DNA from 2 places in the Streptomyces sp. NPDC004111 genome. Region 2 is predicted to be linked to the other one. Evidence: riboswitches for the same ligand, from Rfam matches in the RefSeq annotation. Region 2 holds a riboswitch; the other holds the start of a gene.

Region 1 (10,815 bases), on a different contig from region 2:
CGGCAGTGACGGGGTGCTGGACGACGCCGGGATCGCGATTCCGGACGAGCAGGAGGACGAGGTGGAGAAGTTCCGCGAGTTCCTCGATCAGATCTCGCCGGAGGACTTCGGTACCAACAGTCAGTGAGTGGCGCTGCCCGGTCGGGACTCCCGGCCGGGCTTCGTTGCGTTCCGGGGCGTGCACGACCCCGGATTCTCAGCGCATTCGAGTAGCCTTTCCCACACATGAGATACGGGAAACCACTCTCAGGGTGATTATCACTCGGCGTGCCGAGTGTGGCGATCGTTGACGCACCCCGGGCGACTGCCTACCGTCGACAGGGCAGGTCAAGGACGGAGGTCGGCGTGAGAATCAGCGGCGACGGTACGGCGACGGGCGGGCCGTATCCGCTCGGCAGCTCGGCCGACCCCACAGGCAGTCAGCACCCCGTCGCTCCGGCGCGGGCGGCCGAGGCGGGCGACACGGTCGGATACCGGGGGCCCACCGCGTGTGCCGCCGCCGGAATCACTTACCGGCAACTGGACTACTGGGCGCGCACCGGGCTGGTCGAGCCGAGCGTCCGGCCGGCCTACGGCTCGGGGACCCAGCGGCTCTACAGCTTCCGCGACGTGGTCGTCCTCAAGATCGTCAAGCGCTTCCTGGACACCGGTGTCGCGCTGCAGAACATCCGCACCGCCGTGCAGCACCTGCGGGCCAGGGGGTTCGAGGACCTGGAGCGGATGACGCTCATGTGCGACGGCGCCACCGTCTACGAGTGCACTTCGCCGGACGAGGTCGTGAAGCTGCTCCAGGGCGGTCAGGGCATCTTCGGGATCGCCGTCGGCGTGGTGTGGCAGGACGTCGAGAAGGCGTTGTCGCAGCTGCACGGTGAGCGGGTCGACACCGGGGAGACGCTGATCGGGAACAACCCGGGCGACGAGCTGGCACGGCGGCGCAACCGGGCGGTCTGAGCGGCCGGTCCCGCGGGCCGTGCGGACCTGCCGGTCCGGTGCGGGCGGGCCCGACGGGTTCGGGGGCCCGGTGCGGGTGTACGCAGCCCGGTGCGGGCGCATCGAGATGGGCGCGGGCGGTACGGAGCCGGGTGCGGTGCGGGTCTGCGGAGCCGGGGGCCGGTGCCGCGACGGGTCCGGCCGATTGTCAGTGGCGTAGGGCAGCATCGTCGGTGTGAGAAGCGTGCCGACCATCCTGCATCTGGACATGGATGCCTTCTACGCCGCCACGGAGCAGGCGGCGAAGCCCAGCCTGCGCGGGAAGCCGGTCGTGGTGGGCGGGCTCGGGCCGCGCGGCGTGGTGGCCACCGCTTCGTACGAGGCCAGGCGCTTCGGGGTGCACTCGGCGATGCCGACGGCGCAGGCGCGGCGGCTGGCGCCCAACGCGGCCTATCTGGTGCCGCGCTTCTCGCTGTACCGGGCGGTCAGCGACCAGGTGATGGAGCTGCTGGGGCGGTTGTCGCCGCTGGTCGAACCGCTGAGCCTGGACGAGGCGTTCGTGGACCTGGAGGAGAGCGGGGCGGCGGACGACGCGGAGTCGGCGCGGGCGGTGGGGGAGCAGCTGCGCAGGGACATCCGGGCGGTCACCGGGCTCAGCGGGTCGGTGGGACTGGCGGGGTCGAAGATGCTGGCCAAGATCGCGTCCGAACAGGCGAAGCCGGACGGGCTGGTGCTGATAGAGCCGGGTACGGAGCGGGAGCTGCTCGCCCCGATGTCCGTGCGGATCCTGCCCGGGGTGGGGCCGGCCACCGGGGACCATCTGCGGCGGGCCGGGATGACGACGGTCGCGCACCTCGCGGAGGCGGGCGAGGACGAGCTCGTACGGCTGCTGGGGAAGGCGCACGGGGCCTCCCTGCACCGGATGGCCCAGGGGCTCGACGACCGGCCCGTGGTGGCGGAGAGGGACGCCAAGTCCGTTTCGGTGGAGGACACCTTCGACGTGGACCTGCACGACCGGGTGCGGGTGCGGCTGGAGGTGGAGCGACTGGCGGACCGGTGTGTGGAGCGGTTGCGGGGCGCGGGGCGGTCGGGGCGGACCGTGGTGCTCAAGGTGCGGCGGTTCGACTTCTCGACGCTGACGCGCTCGGAGACCCTGCGGGGGCCCACGGACGACCCCGGGGTGGTGCGGGAGGCCGCGGCGCGGCTGCTGGAGGGCGTGGACACCACCGGAGGGGTGCGGCTGCTGGGCGTGGGCGTCACGGGGCTCGCGGACTACACGCAGGAGGACCTCTTCGCGCAGGCGGCGGCGCGGGACGCCCAGGAGGCGCTGGAGGCTCAGGAGGCCCTGACGGGTGCCGTGGGGGCGCGGGAGCCGGTGCCGGAGGCGGGGAGTGCGGAGACCTCGGGTGCCGTGGCCGGGGCGGCGGACGAGGGCGTCGTGGGCGGCGGTGCGGACGGTGCGGAGGAGGTGGCCTCGTCGGAGGAGGCGGGCGAGCGGCGGTGGCATGCCGGGCACGACGTACGGCACGCGGAGTACGGGGCGGGCTGGGTGCAGGGGAGCGGGGTGGGGCGGGTGACGGTGCGGTTCGAGGAGCCGGGGTCGCCGGGGCCGGGGCGGGTGCGGACGTTCCGGGTGGACGATCCGGAGCTGGTGCCTGCGGAGCCGTTGCCCCTGGTGGGTGGGGAGGAGGGAGTCTAGGGCGGGGCATTTTGACCAGGATCGTGGGCCCGGTGGCCGGGCGGACGCGTCCTGGGGGAGGGGAGGCGCGGGTGGGTCCTGTCCGCGGTGGGTTTTCGCGCCTGCCCGCCCTCCTCCCTGTTCGCCCGTGGGGTCACCCGTGGGGTCAGGGGGCTTCCCGGGTCAGGGGTCCTCGCCGGCCAGGGTGCCGAAGTCCCGGTCGGGAGCGGTGCCGGTGGGCGAGGGGCTGTCGAGGCCGTAGTGGCGGTAGAGCTGGAGTTCCTGCTCGGGGGAGAGGTGGCGGCCCACACCGAAGTCGGGGGCGTCCTTGATCAGGGACTTCTCGAAGGGGATGCGCAGGGTGTTCTCGACGAGGCTGCTGGGTTCCAGCGGAACGAAGGCGTCCCGGGAGAAGAGTCCGGTGCGGACGGCCGCCCATTCCGGGATGCCGGTGGCGTCGTCCAGGTAGACCTCGTCCACCGTTCCGATCTTGGTGCCGTTTCGGTCTAGTGCCTTGCGTCCGATCAGGCTGCGCGGATCGATGTCGGTCTGCACGGTCCCTCCAACTGGTCGCAACTGCTGCGTGAACCCCTTAAAACACTACGAAAGTGCAGATTCGGAAGGCTGGCCACTCGAGGGATCGGGGCGGGAGTGCGCTGGTAGGCTGGCTGGCGGCTGCTGACCCCGTGCGGGAGAGTCCTTCGAAGATGAATTTGTCGGAGGCGCCGAAGGAGCAACTCCTCCCCGGAATCTCTCAGGCCCCTGTACCGCATGGACGAGGTCACTCTGGAAAGCAGGGTGGAGAACGGGCACGGCGCAGGCCGGAACGTGGTCCACCCTCACCGACGGTGAAAGTCGGGGTGTTGATCTTGATGCCCGGGCGAAGCTCTCAGGTTGAGATGACAGAGGGGGAGGCCGTCCGGGCGCCCGTGCCGCGTGGTGCCCCTCGCAGGTCGTGTCAGACCAGGAGGCCTTCCGCAGATGACCGCCAACCGTATTTCGCTCGAAGAGCTCGAGCGCGGCATTCCCTTCGAGCAGCGCCACATCGGACCCGATGCCGAGGCGCAGGCGAAGATGCTGGCGCAGGTCGGTTACGGGTCGCTCGACGAGCTGACCGACGCCGCCGTTCCCGATGCCATCAAGAACGCCGCGGCCCTCGGGCTGCCGGACGCGCGCACCGAGGCCGAGGTGCTGGCCGAGCTGCGCACCCTCGCCGACCGCAACCAGGTGCTCGCCCCGATGATCGGGCTCGGGTACTACGGGACCTTCACCCCGCCGGTCATCCTGCGCAACGTCATGGAGAACCCGGCCTGGTACACGGCCTACACGCCGTACCAGCCGGAGATCTCGCAGGGCCGGCTGGAGGCACTGCTCAACTTCCAGACCATGGTCGCCGAGCTGACCGGACTGCCGACCTCCGGCGCCTCGCTGCTCGACGAGGGCACCGCCGCCGCCGAGGCCATGTCGCTCGCGCGCCGGGTGGGCAAGGTCAAGGGCGGGGTCTTCCTGATCGATGCCGAAACGCTTCCGCAGACCATTGCCGTGATCGAGACGCGTGCCGAGCCGACCGGTGTCGAGGTCGTCGTCGCCGACCTTTCCGAGGGCATTCCGGCGGAGATCGCCGAGCGCGGTGTGTTCGGCGTGCTGCTGCAGTACCCGGGCGCCTCCGGCGTCGTACGCGACATCAAGCCGGTGATCGACGCCGCGCACGGACTCGGCGCGATCGTCACCGTCGCCGCCGACCTGCTGGCCCTGACGCTGCTGACCTCGCCCGGCGCGCTCGGTGCGGACATCGCCGTCGGTACGACGCAGCGCTTCGGCGTGCCGATGGGCTTCGGCGGTCCGCACGCCGGCTTCATGGCCGTACGCGAGAAGTTCGCCCGCAGCCTGCCCGGACGGCTCGTCGGAGTGTCCGTGGACGCCGACGGCAACAAGGCGTACCGGCTCGCCCTGCAGACGCGCGAGCAGCACATCCGCCGGGAGAAGGCCACCAGCAACATCTGCACCGCACAGGTGCTGCTCGCCGTGATGGCGGGCATGTACGCCGTCTACCACGGGCCGGACGGGCTCAAGGGCATCGCCCGCCGTACCCACCGCTACGCCGTGATCCTCGCCGAGGGGCTGCGGGCCGGCGGCGTGGCCATCGCGCACGACGCGTTCTTCGACACGGTGACCGCGCAGGTGCCCGGCAAGGCCGCCGAGGTCGTGGCCGCCGCCCGTGAGCACGGGGTCAACCTGCGTCTCGTGGACGCCGACACCGTCTCCTTCGCCTGCGACGAGACCACCCTGCGGGCCCAGGTCGACGCGGTCTGGGCGGCCTTCGGCGTCACCGGCGACATCGAGGCGCTGGACGCCGTCGCGGCGGAGACGCTGCCCCAGGCGCTGCTGCGGACCGACGCGTTCCTGACCCACCCGGTCTTCCACCAGCACCGTTCCGAGACCGCGATGCTGCGCTACCTGCGCAAGCTGGCCGACCGCGACTACGCGCTCGACCGCGGCATGATCCCGCTCGGCTCCTGCACCATGAAGCTGAACGCGACGACCGAGATGGAGCCGGTGACCTGGCCCGAGTTCGGCCAGATCCACCCCTTCGCGCCGGTCGAGCAGGCCGCCGGGTACCTCACGCTCATCCGTGAGCTGGAGGAGCGCCTCGCCGAGGTCACCGGGTACGACGCGGTGTCCATCCAGCCCAACGCCGGTTCGCAGGGCGAGCTGGCCGGACTGCTGGCCGTACGGGCGTACCACCGGGCGAACGGCGACGAGCAGCGCACGGTGTGCCTCATTCCGTCGTCGGCGCACGGCACCAACGCGGCGAGCGCCGTCATGGCCGGCATGAAGGTCGTCGTGGTGAAGACCGCCGACGACGGCGAGGTCGACGTCGAGGACCTGCGGGCCAAGATCGAGCAGTACCGCGACGAGCTGTCGGTGCTGATGATCACCTACCCGTCGACGCACGGCGTCTTCGAGGAGCACGTCGCCGACATCTGCGCGACCGTGCACGAGGCGGGCGGCCAGGTGTACGTCGACGGCGCCAACCTCAACGCGCTGGTCGGCCTCGCCAAGCCGGGCAAGTTCGGCGGCGACGTCAGCCACCTGAACCTGCACAAGACCTTCTGCATCCCGCACGGCGGCGGCGGTCCGGGCGTCGGTCCGGTCGGTGTGCGCGCGCACCTCGCGCCGTACCTGCCCAACCACCCGCTCCAGCCGTCGGCCGGCCCCGAGACGGGCGTCGGTCCGGTCTCCGCCGCGCCGTGGGGATCCGCCGGCATCCTGCCGATCTCCTGGGCGTACGTACGCCTCATGGGCGGCGAGGGGCTGAAGCGGGCCACGCAGGTCGCGGTGCTGGCGGCGAACTACATCGCCAAGCGCCTGGAGCCGCACTACCCGGTGCTCTACACGGGCCCGCACGGTCTCGTCGCGCACGAGTGCATCGTCGACCTGCGCCCGCTGTCCAAGGCGACCGGCGTCAGCGTCGACGACATCGCCAAGCGGCTCATCGACTACGGCTTCCACGCGCCGACCATGTCGTTCCCGGTCGCCGGGACCCTCATGATCGAGCCGACCGAGAGCGAGGACCTCGGGGAGCTGGACCGCTTCTGCGACACGATGATCGCCATCCGCGGCGAGATCGAGAAGGTCGCCGCGGGCGAGTGGCCCGCCGAGGACAACCCGCTGAGCAACGCCCCGCACACCGCCGCCGCGCTCGGTGGCGAGTGGGACCACGCCTACAGCCGCGAGGAGGCCGTCTTCCCGGCCGGCGTCTCGGCCGCCGACAAGTACTGGCCGCCGGTGCGCCGGATCGACGGCGCCTTCGGCGACCGCAACCTGGTCTGCTCGTGCCCGCCGATGGACGAGTACGACAACTGACGTCGCAGCGCGCGCGGCCGGGCACCGGCCGACATGCGTCGGGGCCGGTTCGGAGCGGATGCTCCGGGCCGGCCCCTCGTCGTACGTACTGCTCCGGTGGTGCGTGCGCCGTTCCGTGGTGTGCGGTTCTCCGGTGCGCTGTGCTCTTCTCCCGCTCTTCTGTCTCCCGCGGTGGTGCCGTCAGGCAGCGGTGGCCACGTCCAGCGGCCGGTGCGGCGCGATGATCTGCCCGTTGGGCAGCAGCTCGCCGGTGTCCTCGAAGAGCAGGACGCCGTTGCACAGCAGGCTCCAGCCCTGCTCCGGGTGGTGCGCCATCGGATGGGCGGCCTCCCGGTCGGCGGATTCGGCGGACGGGCAGAGTGGCTGGTGCTGGCACATGGAAGGGTTCTTTCGCTGCGTCGTGGTGGTGAAGTTGTTCCTGCGGCTCGAATCGGTGTTCATGGCCGCCCCCCGTATCAGTTGGTCCGGTCCCAGTGTTGCCCCACGGGCGTCGATCCGCAGGGATTTCACGGCAGCACTTCTCATTGGTTGAGGACGCATCACCCGTGCGGACGGTTCAGCCCAACTGGCCCCTCTCTTCGGGTGGTTCGGGGTGACCCGGGCGGGCTAGTCCGGATGGGGCATGTGCGCGGCACGGTGCCCCGCGCCCGGACGCAGCGGCCGGGGCGGGGCACCGTGGGGATACGGGGTCAGGCGGGCTGGCCGAGCAGCGGGGCCGCCGGGACGGGCTGCAGCCGCAGCGACAGTACGGGCAGCAGGTCGGCGACCGTGCAGGGGCGGTGCGCGGCGATGCCGGGCGGGGCCGGGGCCAGCGGCACCAGCACGTCCGACGGGTCGGGCGAGCCCGCGGTGGCGTCCGCGGTGGGATCCCCGTGCAGCCACAGGGTCAGCATGTACAGGGCGGGAATGGACAGCAGCCGAGGCTGGTAGGCGGCGGGCATGGCCTCCGCGTGCCGCAGCGCCCGCTCGGTGGAGCTCAGATAGGGGCCTTCGAAGAAGTGCGAGAAGGTCCAGCCGTCGGGGGTCAGAACGGTGTCGGCCGCGGCCACGGCGCGGTCGGCGCTGCGGATCAGGAACCGCCAGCCGGTCAGACGGGTGCGGGGAGGCCGGCCGCCCCCGGTGATCTCGTCGAGGACGTGGACGGGAAGGGGCAGTTCGGGAGTGAGCGGCCCCTGGTGGGAGCGGAGGGCCGGGGTGCGGGGCTCGCGGACTGCGGTGGGGGAACCGAGTGCCGCGAGGACGCTGCGCAGGGCGGGCGCGGGGGCCGGGGGTACGTGCAGCGGCATGGTGGGTCGCCTCTCGCTCGGGAGACACGGTGGAGCCTGGGCAGTGCGGACGACGCTGTCTGCGGTGCGGGGCCAGAGGGGGCCTCGGGCGACGGCCCGGCGTCAACTCTCTGCCTCGTTCGCGGAGTTTATACGACACGTGTTCACGTGCTGATTCACCTAGCTGCCATGGATATTGCCGACAAGGTGGTATTCAGCCCTTTTAGGGTCGCTTCCGGTGTGGGGAAAAGACCGATTGGGGAGGTGGTCGACGGAATATCCGCAGGTCCTCTCCGCCGGAGCGGACGGCTTGAACTCGTCGGCGTTTATCACCACTTCACCGGAATCAGTAACCTCCCGTTGCCCCATGCCTGCGGAATGTGCCTGGCCGAATTCGCGTCGAGCGTACTGCGTACCTGACGCGCGCGGGGCGTTATGGATCAGCCCGCCGGGGCATCATCGACCGTGAAAACACAGGTGCAGCGGCCGTTGCCGCGATATCTCCCGTTCCAGGAAGGACGCTCCGATGGGTGAGAAGGTCGTGGCAGACGGATTCGATCTGTCGGACCGGCAGAGGTACCGGCGGAAGCTCCACGAGTGTCTGGAGGGGCTCGGGAGGCTCCTGGACGAGAAGCGGTTCGACAAGCCGAAGAATCTCCTGGGGCTGGAGATCGAGCTCAATCTCGCGGGTTCCGACGGACTGCCGAAGATGATGAATGCCGAAGTCCTGGAGCGCATTGCGAGCCGGGATTTCCAGACCGAGCTGGGGATGTTCAATCTCGAAGTGAACATTGTCCCGCACCGCCTCGGCGGGCGCGTCTTCGATCAATTGGCGGAGGAACTGCGGACCGGGCTCGGCTATGCGCACCGGAAGGCCGCCGAGCTCGACGCCGGAATCATGATGATCGGCATTCTGCCCACGCTGGGCCAGGACGACCTGGTACACGGGAACCTGTCGGACGTGGACCGCTACGTGCTCCTCAACGACCAGATCGTGGCCGCGCGGGGCGAGCACTTCCAGCTGGACATCGAGGGCGTCGAGCGGCTGAACTGCACCTCCGCCTCCATCGTGCCGGAATCGGCCTGCACCTCCGTGCAGTTGCACCTCCAGGTGACACCGGGCCGGTTCGCCGACGTGTGGAACGCGGCGCAGGCGGTGGCGGGCGTGCAGATCGCGGTGGGGGCCAACGCGCCCTTCGTGTTCGGCAGGGAGCTGTGGCGGGAGTCGCGGCCACCGCTGTTCACCCAGGCCACCGACACCCGGCCGCCGGAGCTGGTCGCCCAGGGCGTACGGCCGCGGACCTGGTTCGGGGAGAAGTGGGTGGACTCCGCCTACGAGCTCTTCGAGGAGAACCTGCGCTACTTCCCCGCGCTGCTCCCGATCTGCGACGAGGAGGAGCCGCTGCGGGTGCTGGACGACGGCGGGGTGCCGCGGCTCCAGGAGCTGGTGCTGCACAACGGGACCGTCTACCGGTGGAACCGGCCGGTGTACGGGATCGCCGACGGCGTCCCGCACCTGAGGGTGGAGAACCGGGTGCTGCCCGCCGGGCCGACGGTGGCGGACGTCATCGCCAACGCGGCCTTCTACTACGGGCTCGTACGGGCGCTCGCGGAGGACTCCAGGCCGGTGTGGCGGCGGATGCGGTTCGAGGAGGCGGAGGCGAACTTCGACACGGCCTGCCGGTACGGCATCGACGCCGAGCTGATGTGGCCGCGGACGGGGCGGGGGTCGGGGACGCAGCGGGTGCCGGCGGTGAAGCTGGTGCGGGACGAACTGCTGCCGCTGGCCGCGGCGGGGCTGGACGCGTGGGGCGTGGAGGCGGCGGACCGGGACCGGTATCTGGGGGTCATCGAGGAGCGGTGCCGCAGGAGGGTGAACGGGGCGTCGTGGCAGGTGGAGACGTACCACCGGGCGGTGGAGGCGGGGCTGGGGCGGGAGGCGGCGCTGGCCGCGATGACGCGGAGGTACGGGGAGTTGGCGGGGGAGGGGGAGGCGGTGCATTTGTGGCCGGTGGGGTTTCCGGGGCAGGGGTGAGGAGTGAGGGGTGGGGGTGTACGGGGGCTGGGGCCGGGCGGGGCCGGGGGGTGCTGCTCCGCCGGGGGCCGCCCCCTTGCCCGCCCGTTCCGCCCCCGGGGGGCGGCCCCGCCGCCCAAGGAGGCGGCGGCGGGCCCCGCCGCCCAAGGGGGCTCGGCGGGTGGGCGGCCCGGCCGCCCAAGGGGGCGGGGGTGGCGGGGGTTAGGAGGATTGGGCGGAGTTGGTGATGGCTTTGAGGATGGTGGCGGGGACTTCGGAGGGGTCGTTGACCTGGTAGCCGCCTCCGCCGGTGACCTCGGCTATCTCCTGTACCTCGGTCCTGTCCGCGTCCGGGCCCACCGCGATGGCGATCAGCGGGATCGGGCGCCGCGGGTCGGCCAGGATCTTGAGCTCGGCGATCAGGGCGCTGCGGGACAGCGAGACCGTGTCCTGGTTGGAGCCGTCGGTGAGGATCACGACCGCGTTGAACTTGCCCCGCGCGTAGCTCGCCTGGGCGTCCTTGTACGCGGCGAGCGTGGTGTCGTACAGGCCGGTGGCACCGTTCGGGTCGGGCCGCAGCGTGCCGAAGGCGGTGCTGAGCCGGGCGCGGTGGGTGCCGCCGCCGGGGGCGGGGCCGCCGAGGCGCGAGGTCGGGACGAGCTTGCGGTAGTCGCGCGGGCCGTCGAGGTTCGTGGCGAACTCCCACAGGCCCAGCTCGTCCTCGTCGGTGAACTGGCTCAGCGCTGTGATCAGGGAGTTCTTGGTGATGTCCATACGGGTGCGGCCCCCGCTGCCCTCGACGACGTTCGCCATCGACCCCGAGGTGTCGACGACCGTGGTGAGCCTGGCGCTCTGGACGGTGATCGTCCACATGCCGAGCGTCTCCTCGACGGCCTTCGTGGGCGGCGGTGACTCGGCGGTCTCCGAGTACGGCTGCGGTGCGTTGGCGCCCGCGGCGCGGGCGAGTGCCTCGTCCACCGGTTTGCCCGGTGCGCGGAACCCGTACCGGGCCATCACCCGGCGGCCCGCCGGATCTTCGAGGTACAGCTGGAAGCGCATCG
Region 2 (10,815 bases):
TCGTCCGGCTCCGCGGTGACGCGCACCTTGAACAGCCAGCCGCCCTCGAACGGGGCGGAGTTCACCAGCGAGGGGTCGTCCACGACGTCCTGGTTCGCCGCGACGACCTCGCCGGTCACCGGGGAGTACAGGTCGCTGACGGACTTGGTCGACTCGAGCTCGCCGCAGGTCTCGCCCGCGGTGACGGTGTCGCCGACCTCGGGGAGCTGGGCGTAGACGACGTCACCGAGCGCGTTGGCCGCGAACTCGGTGATGCCGACCGTGGCGACGCCGTCCTCGGACGTCGCGAGCCACTCGTGCTCCTTGCTGTAACGAAGCTGCTGGGGGTTGCTCATGGCTGAATTCTCCTGGATGCGGGGGAGTGCTGATGAACCGGGTCTTGACAGATGAGACGGGGGTACGTCCGCGAGTATGCGGCGTTCGTCACTTCTGGCGCTTGTAGAAGGGCAGAGCGACGACCTCGTACGGCTCGTGCGAGCCACGGATGTCCACGCCGACGCCCTCGGTGCCCGGGGCCGCGTGCGCCGCGTCGACGTACGCCATGGCGATCGGCCGGCCCAGGGTCGGGGACGGGGCGCCCGAGGTGACCTCGCCGACGACCTTGCCGTCGACGACCACCTGGTAGCCGGAGCGCGGAACACGGCGGCCCTCGGCGATCAGCCCGACCAGCTTGCGCGGCGGGGCGCTCTCGGCGCGCTCGGCGGCGGCGGTGAGCGCCGTACGGCCGACGAAGTCGCCCTCCTTCTCGAACTTGACGACCCGGCCGAGCCCCGCGTCGAAGGGCGTCAGGGACGTCGTCAGCTCGTTGCCGTACAGCGGCATGCCCGCCTCCAGGCGCAGCGTGTCGCGGCAGGACAGGCCGCACGGGATCAGGCCGGAGTCCTTGCCCGCCTCCGTCAGCGCCTGCCACAGCTTCTCGGCGTGCTGCGGCTCGACGAACAGCTCGAAGCCGTCCTCGCCGGTGTAGCCCGTGCGCGCGATCAGGGCGGGGACACCGGCGACGGTGCCGGGCAGGCCCGCGTAGTACTTCAGGCCGTCCAGGTCGGCGTCGGTGACGGACTTCAGGATGCCGGGGGACTCCGGGCCCTGCACGGCGATCAGTGCGTACGCGTCGCGGTCGTCGCGGACCTCGGCGTCGAAGCCGGCCGAGCGGGCGACGAGGGCGTCCAGCACGACCTGGGCGTTGCCCGCGTTGGCGACGACCATGTACTCGCTCTCGCCCAGGCGGTAGACGATCAGGTCGTCGACGATGCCGCCGTCCTCCTGGCAGATCATCGTGTACCGGGCGCGGCCGAGGCCCACGGTGGCGATGTTGCCGACCAGGGCGAAGTTCAGGAGGTCCACGGCCTGCGGGCCGCTCACGGTGATCTCACCCATGTGGGAGAGGTCGAAGAGGCCGGCCCTGGTGCGTACGGCGTTGTGCTCGTCGCGCTCGGAGGCGTAGCGCAGCGGCATGTCCCAGCCCGCGAAGTCGGTCATGGTCGCGCCGAGCGAGCGATGCAGGGCATCGAGGGCAGTGAGGCGGGTGGTGCTCATGAAGTGACTCCCAAGGCATGACGACGGGCATGACGACGAGGACTTTCCTCCCCATCTGTCATCGGAACCTGAGAGGTTCGCCGACGCCACACGGGCGTCAGGCTTGCACCTTGGGTGGAGTCCCGGCTGCCGGCGTGCCGACAGGGAGGACCCGCTTTTCAGATCTGCCTCGCCCGCGCGGTACGGGGCCTGAGAGATTCAAGGGAGGAACTTGCTCCTTCGGCGTCCCGGCAGTGCTGCCGAGGACTCTCCCGCGCGGATTCATGCGGCCGTTGTGAAGTTGGGTGTGCGCAGGGGACGCCTGGCGCGCACATCATTGCACGCCCCCCTCGGTCGGCAAATCGCTTGTCCCGCATTACCTTTTCTTTACACTTCTTGGGCAAGGGTGAGGTCGTACCCAGCAGGGGGAGGGGTGAGGGCGTTGCAGCAATCCAGCGGTGTTGCCACGGCGGGAGTGGCGGGGGCGGGAGCGAAGGCGCGCGTAAGAGCGGCGCGGCCGGTGCCGGTGCCGGTCGTGCGGGACCTGCGGGAGAGGTCCGGGTGCAGCCCGCGCCGGCTGATGTTCGCGACCGGGGACGTGGTCGTGGTGTCCGGACTGCCCGGCAGCGGCAAGAGCACTCTGATCGGGCGTACGGCGACCGGGGTGCGCACCATCGACTCGCAGGACGTGCGCGAGCGCTGGGACGCCGCCGCGCCCGGCTGGCTGCCGTACGCCCTCTACCGGCCCCTGGTGCGGATCGCGCACTACGCGGGACTGCGCAGGGCGCTGCGCTCGGGCGAGAGCGTGGTCGTGCACGACTGCGGTACGCAGGCCTGGGTGCGCCGCTGGCTGGCCCGGGAGGCCCGGCGGCGCGGGCGCGGGCTGCGGCTCGTCCTGCTCGACGTGACGCCCGAGGTGGCCAGGGACGGGCAGCGGGAGCGCGGGCGCGGTGTTTCCGGCTACGCCTTCGCCCGGCACCGCAGGGCCGTCGGCACCCTGGTGCGCGACGCCGAGGGCGAGCGGCTGCCCGCCGGGTGCTCCTCCGCCGTGCTGCTCGACCGGACGGCGGCGGGAGTGCTGCGCGAGATCGGTTTCGAGGGGGCCTGAGGGCGTACGCCCGGGGCGGACCGGTGTTCGAAGGGGCGGATAGGCTCGTTCGCGCAGTACAGGAGCGGGTGGCAGGCGAGAAGGGGACGGTCCGTGGACTTTCCGGATACGACGGGGCAGTACGGCATGGACGGGGCGGGCGGCCCCCACGGATCGGGTCACCCCCAGGGATTCGGCGGCCCGCACGGCACCGGCGAGGTTCCGGGGTTCGGCGGCCCGCACGGTGCCGGTGACGCTCCGGGGCAGGGCGTGCCCGGTCCCGGCTGGCCCGCCAACGAGCTCGAAGAGGTGCTTGCCGCCTCCCTCGGCAACCCCGCCGCCGGTGCCCGCCTCGTCGAGGTGCTCGGCCGCAGCCCGCTGTGGGTGCCGCTGCCCAACGGCGGCAGCCGCGACAGCGGCCCGCTCGACCTGCCCACCACGGAGCTCGACGGCCAGGCGTACGTGCCCGTCTTCAGCTCCGAGCAGCAGTTCCTCCAGTGCGTGGGCGCGCACATGTCCTTCGCGGTGGCCCCGGCCGTCGAGTTCGCCCGCGGGCTGCCGCCGCAGCTGGGCATCGTCGTGAACCCGGGCGGCGCCGTGGGCGCCCCGCTGCCGCCGCCCGCCGTCGCGGAACTGTGCCGGACCGGCCGCACCCCGCTGGACGGGCCCGCCGGTGGCGGCCGGGTGCGGCTCTTCGAGCCCGACTGGCAGGACGAACCGGTCGATTTCCTGGCCGCGGCCGCGGGGGAGTTCCAGCAGAGCGGTGTGGTGGTCACCGCCCGGCGCGCGCTGGCGAGCGTCGAGGGGGAGGAGCCCGCACTGTTCGTCGGAGTACAGCTGTCGTCGTGGGAGGGCGCGGACCGCAACGCGCCGATGGACGCGCTGGGCCGTGCGCTCGGGCGCGAGTCCGTACCGTGGCCCGTGCATCTGCTGCTGCTCGACATGGCCCAGGACCCGGTCGCCGACTGGATGCTGGAACGGGTACGGCCCTTCTACCAGAGGGAACACTGAGCACGGTGGGAGGCGGGAGCCGGGTCAAGGCCCGGCGAAGTCTTCGAAACCGGTACCGACTCGGTGTCAGCGGTGCCGCTTAAGCTGGTTTGATGACCTCGCCACACGGGGGCGACTTGTTCGAGTGTGGCCAGCGTCGACACGGCGGATCGAAGAGGGGCGGGACCCAGGGTGAGCGCGTCAGGCACCGCGGCGGCCGGACAGGTCGAGCACATGCTGCGCCAGGTGACCCCCGGGCGGTACGACGCGTACGAGGCGCTGCTGCACGCCCTCGTCGACGGCAAGCTGTGGATGCTGCTCTGGCACGGCACTGCCGGATCCCCCGACGCCCAGTACGGGAACATGGAGGTCGACGGCTTCGGCTACGCGCCCTGTGTGACCTCCGCCCAGGAGCTGGCCGCCAGCGGCTGGAACCGGGCGTACGAGGTGGCCTCCGGGCAGGACCTGGCCCGCGCCCTCTACCCCGACCGCTGGGGCATCTGGCTCAACCCGCACGCCCCCGGCGGCGGACTGGGCATCCCGTGGCTCGACCTCAGGCGCATCGCCACCGGTCTGGACCGGATGCCGGCCGGGCCGCTGCGGATCTCGGAACCCGCGCTGGAGATTCCGCAGTTCTACGCCCGGCTGTCCCAGAACGCCCATCGCACCCCTGCCGTGCGCGCCCTGCTGCGCGCCTGGGTGCAGCCCGCGCTGGGCGCCCCGTACCTCGCCATCGGTCTGGACCTGTACGACACCGGGCGGCAGTCGGTCGAGGCGGTGCGGGCGATGATGCAGCAGTCCATCGGGGTCGTCCCGGACGGCCTGCCGGTGTCCACGGTCGCGATGACCGACGAGCACGACCCGGTCGGGATGTGGTTGCGCGCCAACGCCCGGCCGTTCTACACCCGTGACGCGCACGCCCCCGCGCCGACCGGTGCGCCCGGGTACGGCTACCCGCCGTCGCGCGCCTACTGACGTCGACACCCCTCCCCGTTAGTCCCTTTTGGCCCCCTTCGTGGGGCCAATTCGCATGTCCGGGCGCCGAGTTCGCGCAAAGTTAGGTTCTGTCCCAATTTGGCGGCCATGGGCGGGAGTTGGCACGTACTGCCGGACGTTGCGCCCAATTGCCCACTGTTCGCCCGTGGTTCACCCCCGTCCGCATACCGGAAAACCGCAGAAAGCGTCACGGTTGCGCATCCTTTGGCCGGGGGGTCTGGCGGGGCGCCGCGTTCGCGTTGAAGACTCCCCGAATCAAGGGGCGTTCGCCCTGTGTTCGACAAGCTTCAAGCCGCCACTAGCGGCGAGCAAGGGCCGGTCACCGCTGGCCGAGAGGGGTCGCTACCACGATGACGGCACCATTGCCCGACACGAGTGTGGATACGGATCCGGCGCAGGACGCCGCCGTCGCCGCACATGTCGTGACCAAGGCCGTCGAAGGACGGTCGCTGCGCCAGATCGCCTGGACCAGGCTCAAGCGCGACAAGCTGGCCCTGGCCGGCGGCGCGGTCGTTCTCTTCCTCGTGCTCGTCGCGATCTTCGCGCCGTGGATCGTGGATCTGCTCGGGCACCCGCCCGACGAGTACCACGAGGACCAGATCGACCCGCTGACGTCGAACCCGATCGGCGCCTGGGGCGGAGCCAACTCCGACTTCCTGTTCGGAGTCGAGCCGGTCAACGGCCGCGACGTCTTCAGCCGCATCGTCTACGGTGCGCGCGTGTCGCTGCTCGTCGGCTTCGCCGCGGCGGTCGTCGCGGTGGTCATCGGCACCGTCCTCGGCCTGCTCGCCGGGTTCTTCGGCGGCTGGATCGACGCGTTCATCAGCCGCGTCATGGACATGCTGCTGTCGTTCCCGCAGCTCCTGTTCATCATCGCGCTGGTGTCGGTGCTGCCCAACGACATGTTCGGTCTGACCGGTACGGGCGTGCGCATCCTCGTCCTGATCCTGGTCATCGGCTTCTTCGGCTGGCCGTACATCGGCCGCATCGTCAGAGGCCAGACGCTGTCGCTGCGCGAGCGGGAGTACGTCGAGGCCGCCCGCAGCCTGGGCGCCGGGCGCGGATACGTCCTGTTCAAGGAACTGCTGCCCAACCTGGTGGCTCCCATCACCGTCTACATGACGCTGATGATCCCGACCAACATCCTCACCGAGGCCGCGCTCAGCTTCCTGGGTGTCGGCGTCAAGCCGCCCACCGCGTCGTGGGGGCAGATGCTCTCCAGCGCGATCGCGACCTTCGAGTTCGTCCCGACTTACATGATCATCCCCGGTCTCGCGATCTTCATCACCGTGATGGCCTTCAACCTCTTCGGAGACGGGGTCAGGGACGCACTCGACCCCAAGGGCACGCGCTGATGCGGCGACCCACCCAGAGCTCCGGTCCGGCGCACCGCACGGACCGTGTTTCCCATGACGGAGGAAGTAGATCGTGACAACCATCAGGACTCCCAGGCGAAAGACGGCCGCCGCGTCGGCCATCGTCGTCGCGGCTCTGCTGACCACCGCTGCCTGCGGCGGAGGCGGCAGCAAGGGCGGCGGCAACGGTGCGGACGGCAAGGGCGCCGGCTTCGACGCGGCCAACAGCAAGGTCCTCAACCCTTCGGACAAGAAGGGCGGGACGCTCAAGTACATCGGCACGCAGGACGCCGACTCCTGGGACCCGCAGCGCGGCTACTACGGCTTCATGTGGGACTTCGCGCGCTACTACACGCGCACGCTGATCTCCTACAAGCCCGCGCCGGGCAAGGAGAGCGAGGAGCTCGTCCCCGACCTGGCGACCGGTCTCGCCGAGGTCTCCGCGGACAAGAAGACCTACACGTACAAGCTCAAGAAGGGGATCAAGTGGGAGGACGGCAAGGAGGTCACCTCCAAGCACGTCAAGTACGGCATTGAGCGCATCTGGGCGGACAAGGTCGTCTCCGGCGGTCCGATCTACATCCAGCAGGTCCTGGACCCGAAGAAGGAGTACAAGGGTCCCTACGAGGACAAGGACCCGGAGAAGCTCGGTCTGAAGGCCATCGAGACGCCGGACGACTACACCATCGTCTTCAAGCTCCCGGCGCCCAACGTCGACTTCGAGCAGATGCTGGCCATGCCGTCCGGCACCCCGGTCCGCCCGGACATGGACACCAAGTCCAAGTACGGTCAGAAGCCGTTCTCCATGGGCCCGTACAAGTTCGACTCCTACGAGGCGAACAAGTCCCTGAAGCTGAGCCGCAACCCGCACTGGGACGTCAAGACGGACCCGATCCGCAAGGCGCTGCCGGACAAGATCGACGTCACCCTGATCAGCAACCCCGATGACATGGACAACCGTCTCATCGCCGGTGACTACGACCTCGACATCAACGGCACCGGCCTCGGCGCGGCCGGCCGCACCAAGGCGATCTCGAAGTTCCGCGGCAACATCGACAACCCGGACACCGGCTACATCCGCTACGCGGTCTTCCCGCAGACGGTCAAGCCGTTCGACAACATCCACTGCCGCAAGGCCGTGATCTACGGAAGCGACCACAAGTCGCTGCAGACCGCCCGTGGCGGCCCGCAGGCCGGCGGTGACATCGCGACGAACATGCTGCCGAAGATCATCAGCGGTTCGGACCCGAAGTACGACCCCTACGAGGTGACCTCCAACAACGGCGCGGCGAACATCGCCAAGGCCAAGGAGGAGCTGAAGCTCTGCAACAAGCCGAACGGCTTCACCACCACCATCGCGGTCCGCAACAACAAGTCGGCCGAGGTCGCCACCGCGCAGTCGATGCAGGCCTCGCTGGCCAAGATCGGCATCAAGGCCGACATCGACCAGTACGACGGCGCCCAGTCCTCCAGCGTCATCGGCGCACCGAAGGTCGTCGAGCAGAAGAACTACGGCATCATCATCATGGGCTGGGGCCCGGACTTCTCGTCCGGCCAGGGCTTCCTGCTCCCGCTCGTCGGCTCGAAGTTCATCACCGAGACCGGCAACAACAACTACTCGATGCTGAAGGACCCGAAGGTCGACAAGGGTCTCGCCGACGCCATCGCCGCGAAGACGCCGGAAGACGCCGCCAAGATCTACGCGGACGTCAACAAGATGGTCTCGGACCACGCGGTCTACCTGCCGTTCGTCTTCGAGAAGAACATCAAGTGGCGCAGCAACCGACTGACGAACGTCTACACCACCACCAACAACAACGGTTTCTACGACTACGCCTCGCTCGGCGTCGTCAAGTAGTGACCTTTCCGATCGCTCCGCCGGCGCACCCGCCGCTAGGCACGAAGGGCAGGTGAGGGCCGTCGCGTGACGGGTCGGGGCAGGTACCGCAATCCGGTGCCTCCCCGGCCCGTCCCGCCGGGCCGAGAGCAGTGCTCGCATATCTCATCAGGCGGCTTGGCGCCGTCATAGTGATGCTGTTGATCGTCATTCTGGTGACGTTCGGCATCTTCTTCCTGATTCCGAAATGGGCCGGACTCGATCTGGCCAGCATGTACGCCGGCAAGCAGAACGACCCGGCGGCCCTCCAGGGCATCCGGGACAAGCTCGGCCTGGCGGACCCGATCATGGTCCAGTTGTGGGAGTTCGTCCGCGGTCTGTTCGTCGGCCGCGACTACAACAGCTTCGGTGACTCGATCCACTGCCCCGCGCCGTGCTTCGGGTACTCCTTCCGTACCGAGGCACCGGTCTGGCAGACCCTCCAGGACCGCCTTCCGGTCACCCTCGGCCTGGTCGCCGGCGCGGCGATCCTCTGGCTGGTCATGGGTGTCGCCACCGGCATGGTCTCCGCGCTCAAGCGCGGCACCCTCTGGGACCGCGGCTCGATGGCCGTGGCGCTCGCGGGCGTCTCGCTGCCGATCTACTTCACCGGCATGCTCTCGCTGGTGATCTTCAAGTACGGCCTCGGCTGGGTCGGCGAGTACGTGCCCTTCGCGGACTCACCGAGCGCGTGGTTCTCCGGCATGATCCTGCCGTGGGTCACCCTCGCCTTCCTCCAGGCGGCGATGTACGCGAGACTCACGCGCGCCACCATGATGGACGTCATGGGCGAGGACTACGTCCGTACCGCACGGGCCAAGGGCCTGACCGAGCAGGTCGTCATCGGCAAGCACGCCATGCGCTCCACCATGGCGCCGATCCTCACCGTCTTCGGCATGGACATCGGCGCACTGGTCGGCGGCGCGATCCTGACCGAGACCACCTTCAGCATTCCCGGTCTCGGCAGTTCGGTGCTGAGGGCGATCAGCGACCGGGACCTCCCGATCATCATCGGCGTCACCCTGATCACCTCCGCGGCGGTGGTCATCGCCAACCTGGTCGTGGACCTGATGTACGCAGTGATCGACCCCCGAGTGAGGCTCGCATGACCGACCTGAGCAAGAGCGGCTCGGCGCTGGGGGAGCCCGTGGCCGCCGACAGGAGTCCGTCCGAGTCCTTCCTCGAAGTGCGTGACCTCAAGGTGCACTTCCCGACCGACGACGGCCTGGTGAAGTCCGTCGACGGGCTCAGCTTCACGCTGGAGAAGGGCAAGACCCTCGGCATCGTGGGCGAGTCCGGCTCCGGCAAGTCCGTCACCTCGATGGGCATCATGGGCCTGCACACCACGGGCCAGTACGGCAAGCGCAAGGCGAACATCTCCGGCGAGATCTGGCTGAACGGCCAGGAGCTGCTCACCGCCGACCCCAAGGTCGTGCGCGAGCTGCGCGGCCGCGAGATGGCGATGATCTTCCAGGACCCGCTGTCCGCCCTGCACCCGTACTTCACCATCGGCCACCAGATCATCGAGGCCTACCGGGTCCACCACAAGGTGGACAAGAAGGTCGCGCGCAAGCGTGCCATCGAGATGCTGGACCGGGTGGGCATCCCGCAGCCGGACAAGCGGGTGGACTCCCACCCGCACGAGTTCTCCGGCGGTATGCGCCAGCGCGCCATGATCGCGATGTCGCTGGTCAACAACCCCCAGCTGCTCATCGCCGACGAGCCGACCACCGCCCTGGACGTCACCGTCCAGGCGCAGATCCTGGACCTCATCCGGGACCTGCAGAAGGAGTTCGGCTCGGCGGTCATCGTCATCACCCACGACCTGGGCGTCGTCGCCGAACTGGCCGACGACATCCTGGTGATGTACGGCGGCCGGTGCGTCGAGCGCGGTCCGGCGGAGAAGGTCTTCTACGAGCCCCGCCACCCGTACACCTGGGGTCTCCTCGGTTCGATGCCGCGCATCGACCGGGAGATGACCGAGCGCCTCATCCCGGTGAAGGGCTCCCCGCCGTCCCTGATCAACATCCCGTCCGGCTGCGCCTTCAACCCGCGCTGCCCGTACGCCGATGTGCCCAAGGGCGGCATCACCCGCACCACCCGTCCCGAGCTCACCCAGGTGGGGAGCGAAGGGCACTGGACCGCCTGCCACATGTCGCAGGAGGACCGGGAGCGGATCTGGACCGAAGAGATTGCGCCCAAGCTGTGAGCGAGGACAACGACGTGACGAATCCCGCGACGAGCGAGACTTCCGACCCGGGCAAGGCCTCGTCCGCAGCCGAGGAGCGGGAGGTGCTGCTGAAGGTCGACGGCCTGCAGAAGCACTTCCCGATCAAGAAGGGTCTGCTCCAGCGGCAGGTCGCCTCGGTCAAGGCGGTGGACGGTCTCTCCTTCGACGTGCGCGCCGGTGAGACGCTGGGCGTCGTGGGCGAGTCGGGCTGCGGCAAGTCGACCATGGGCCGGCTCATCACCCGTCTCCTGGAGCCCACCGCCGGCTCCGTGGAGTTCCAGGGCCAGGACATCACCCACCTCGGTGTACGGGGCATGCGCCCGATGCGCCGGGATGTGCAGATGATCTTCCAGGACCCGTACTCCTCGCTGAACCCCCGGCACTCGGTCGGCACCATCATCTCGGCGCCGTTCAAGCTCCAGGGCGTCGAGCCGGAGGGCGGCCTCAAGCGCGAGGTGCAGCGGCTGCTGGAGGTGGTCGGTCTCAACCCCGAGCACTACAACCGCTATCCGCACGAGTTCTCCGGCGGTCAGCGCCAGCGCATCGGCATCGCCCGCGCGCTCGCGCTCAAGCCGAAGCTGGTCGTGGCGGACGAGCCGGTCTCCGCGCTCGACGTGTCGATCCAGGCCCAGGTGGTCAACCTGCTGGACGACCTCCAGCAGGAGCTGGGGCTGACGTACGTGATCATCGCGCACGACCTGTCGGTCATCCGGCACGTCTCGGACCGGATCGCGGTGATGTACCTCGGCAAGATCGTCGAGCTGGC

The links. Region 2 has a riboswitch for glycine ahead of gcvT (glycine cleavage system aminomethyltransferase GcvT). Riboswitches for the same ligand answer to the same signal wherever they lie in the genome.
Region 1: another riboswitch for glycine. It lies ahead of gcvP (aminomethyl-transferring glycine dehydrogenase); the one in region 2 lies ahead of gcvT (glycine cleavage system aminomethyltransferase GcvT).

Annotation. Positions count from the first base shown of each region.
Region 1 covers NZ_JBIAMU010000046.1:7,728-18,542, forward strand. Annotated here, with positions in the region: gene ACFYVL_RS44185 (bifunctional nuclease family protein) at 1-127, shown strand, start outside; gene ACFYVL_RS44190 (MerR family transcriptional regulator) at 346-951, shown strand; gene ACFYVL_RS44195 (DNA polymerase IV) at 1,166-2,629, shown strand; gene ACFYVL_RS44200 (PRC-barrel domain-containing protein) at 2,792-3,163, opposite strand; glycine riboswitch at 3,288-3,388, shown strand; gene gcvP (aminomethyl-transferring glycine dehydrogenase) at 3,590-6,475, shown strand; gene ACFYVL_RS44210 (DUF5999 family protein) at 6,656-6,853, opposite strand; gene ACFYVL_RS44215 (hypothetical protein) at 7,165-7,761, opposite strand; gene ACFYVL_RS44220 (glutamate--cysteine ligase) at 8,267-9,775, shown strand; gene ACFYVL_RS44225 (substrate-binding and VWA domain-containing protein) at 9,977-10,815, opposite strand, start outside.
Region 2 covers NZ_JBIAMU010000007.1:7,321-18,135, forward strand. Annotated here, with positions in the region: gene gcvH (glycine cleavage system protein GcvH) at 1-335, opposite strand, end outside; gene gcvT (glycine cleavage system aminomethyltransferase GcvT) at 424-1,536, opposite strand; glycine riboswitch at 1,705-1,800, opposite strand; gene ACFYVL_RS15610 (AAA family ATPase) at 2,036-2,623, shown strand; gene ACFYVL_RS15615 (enhanced serine sensitivity protein SseB C-terminal domain-containing protein) at 2,717-3,613, shown strand; gene ACFYVL_RS15620 (enhanced serine sensitivity protein SseB C-terminal domain-containing protein) at 3,785-4,567, shown strand; gene ACFYVL_RS15625 (ABC transporter permease) at 4,939-5,943, shown strand; gene ACFYVL_RS15630 (ABC transporter substrate-binding protein) at 6,017-7,801, shown strand; gene ACFYVL_RS15635 (ABC transporter permease) at 7,933-8,928, shown strand; gene ACFYVL_RS15640 (ABC transporter ATP-binding protein) at 8,925-10,028, shown strand; gene ACFYVL_RS15645 (ABC transporter ATP-binding protein) at 10,043-10,815, shown strand, end outside.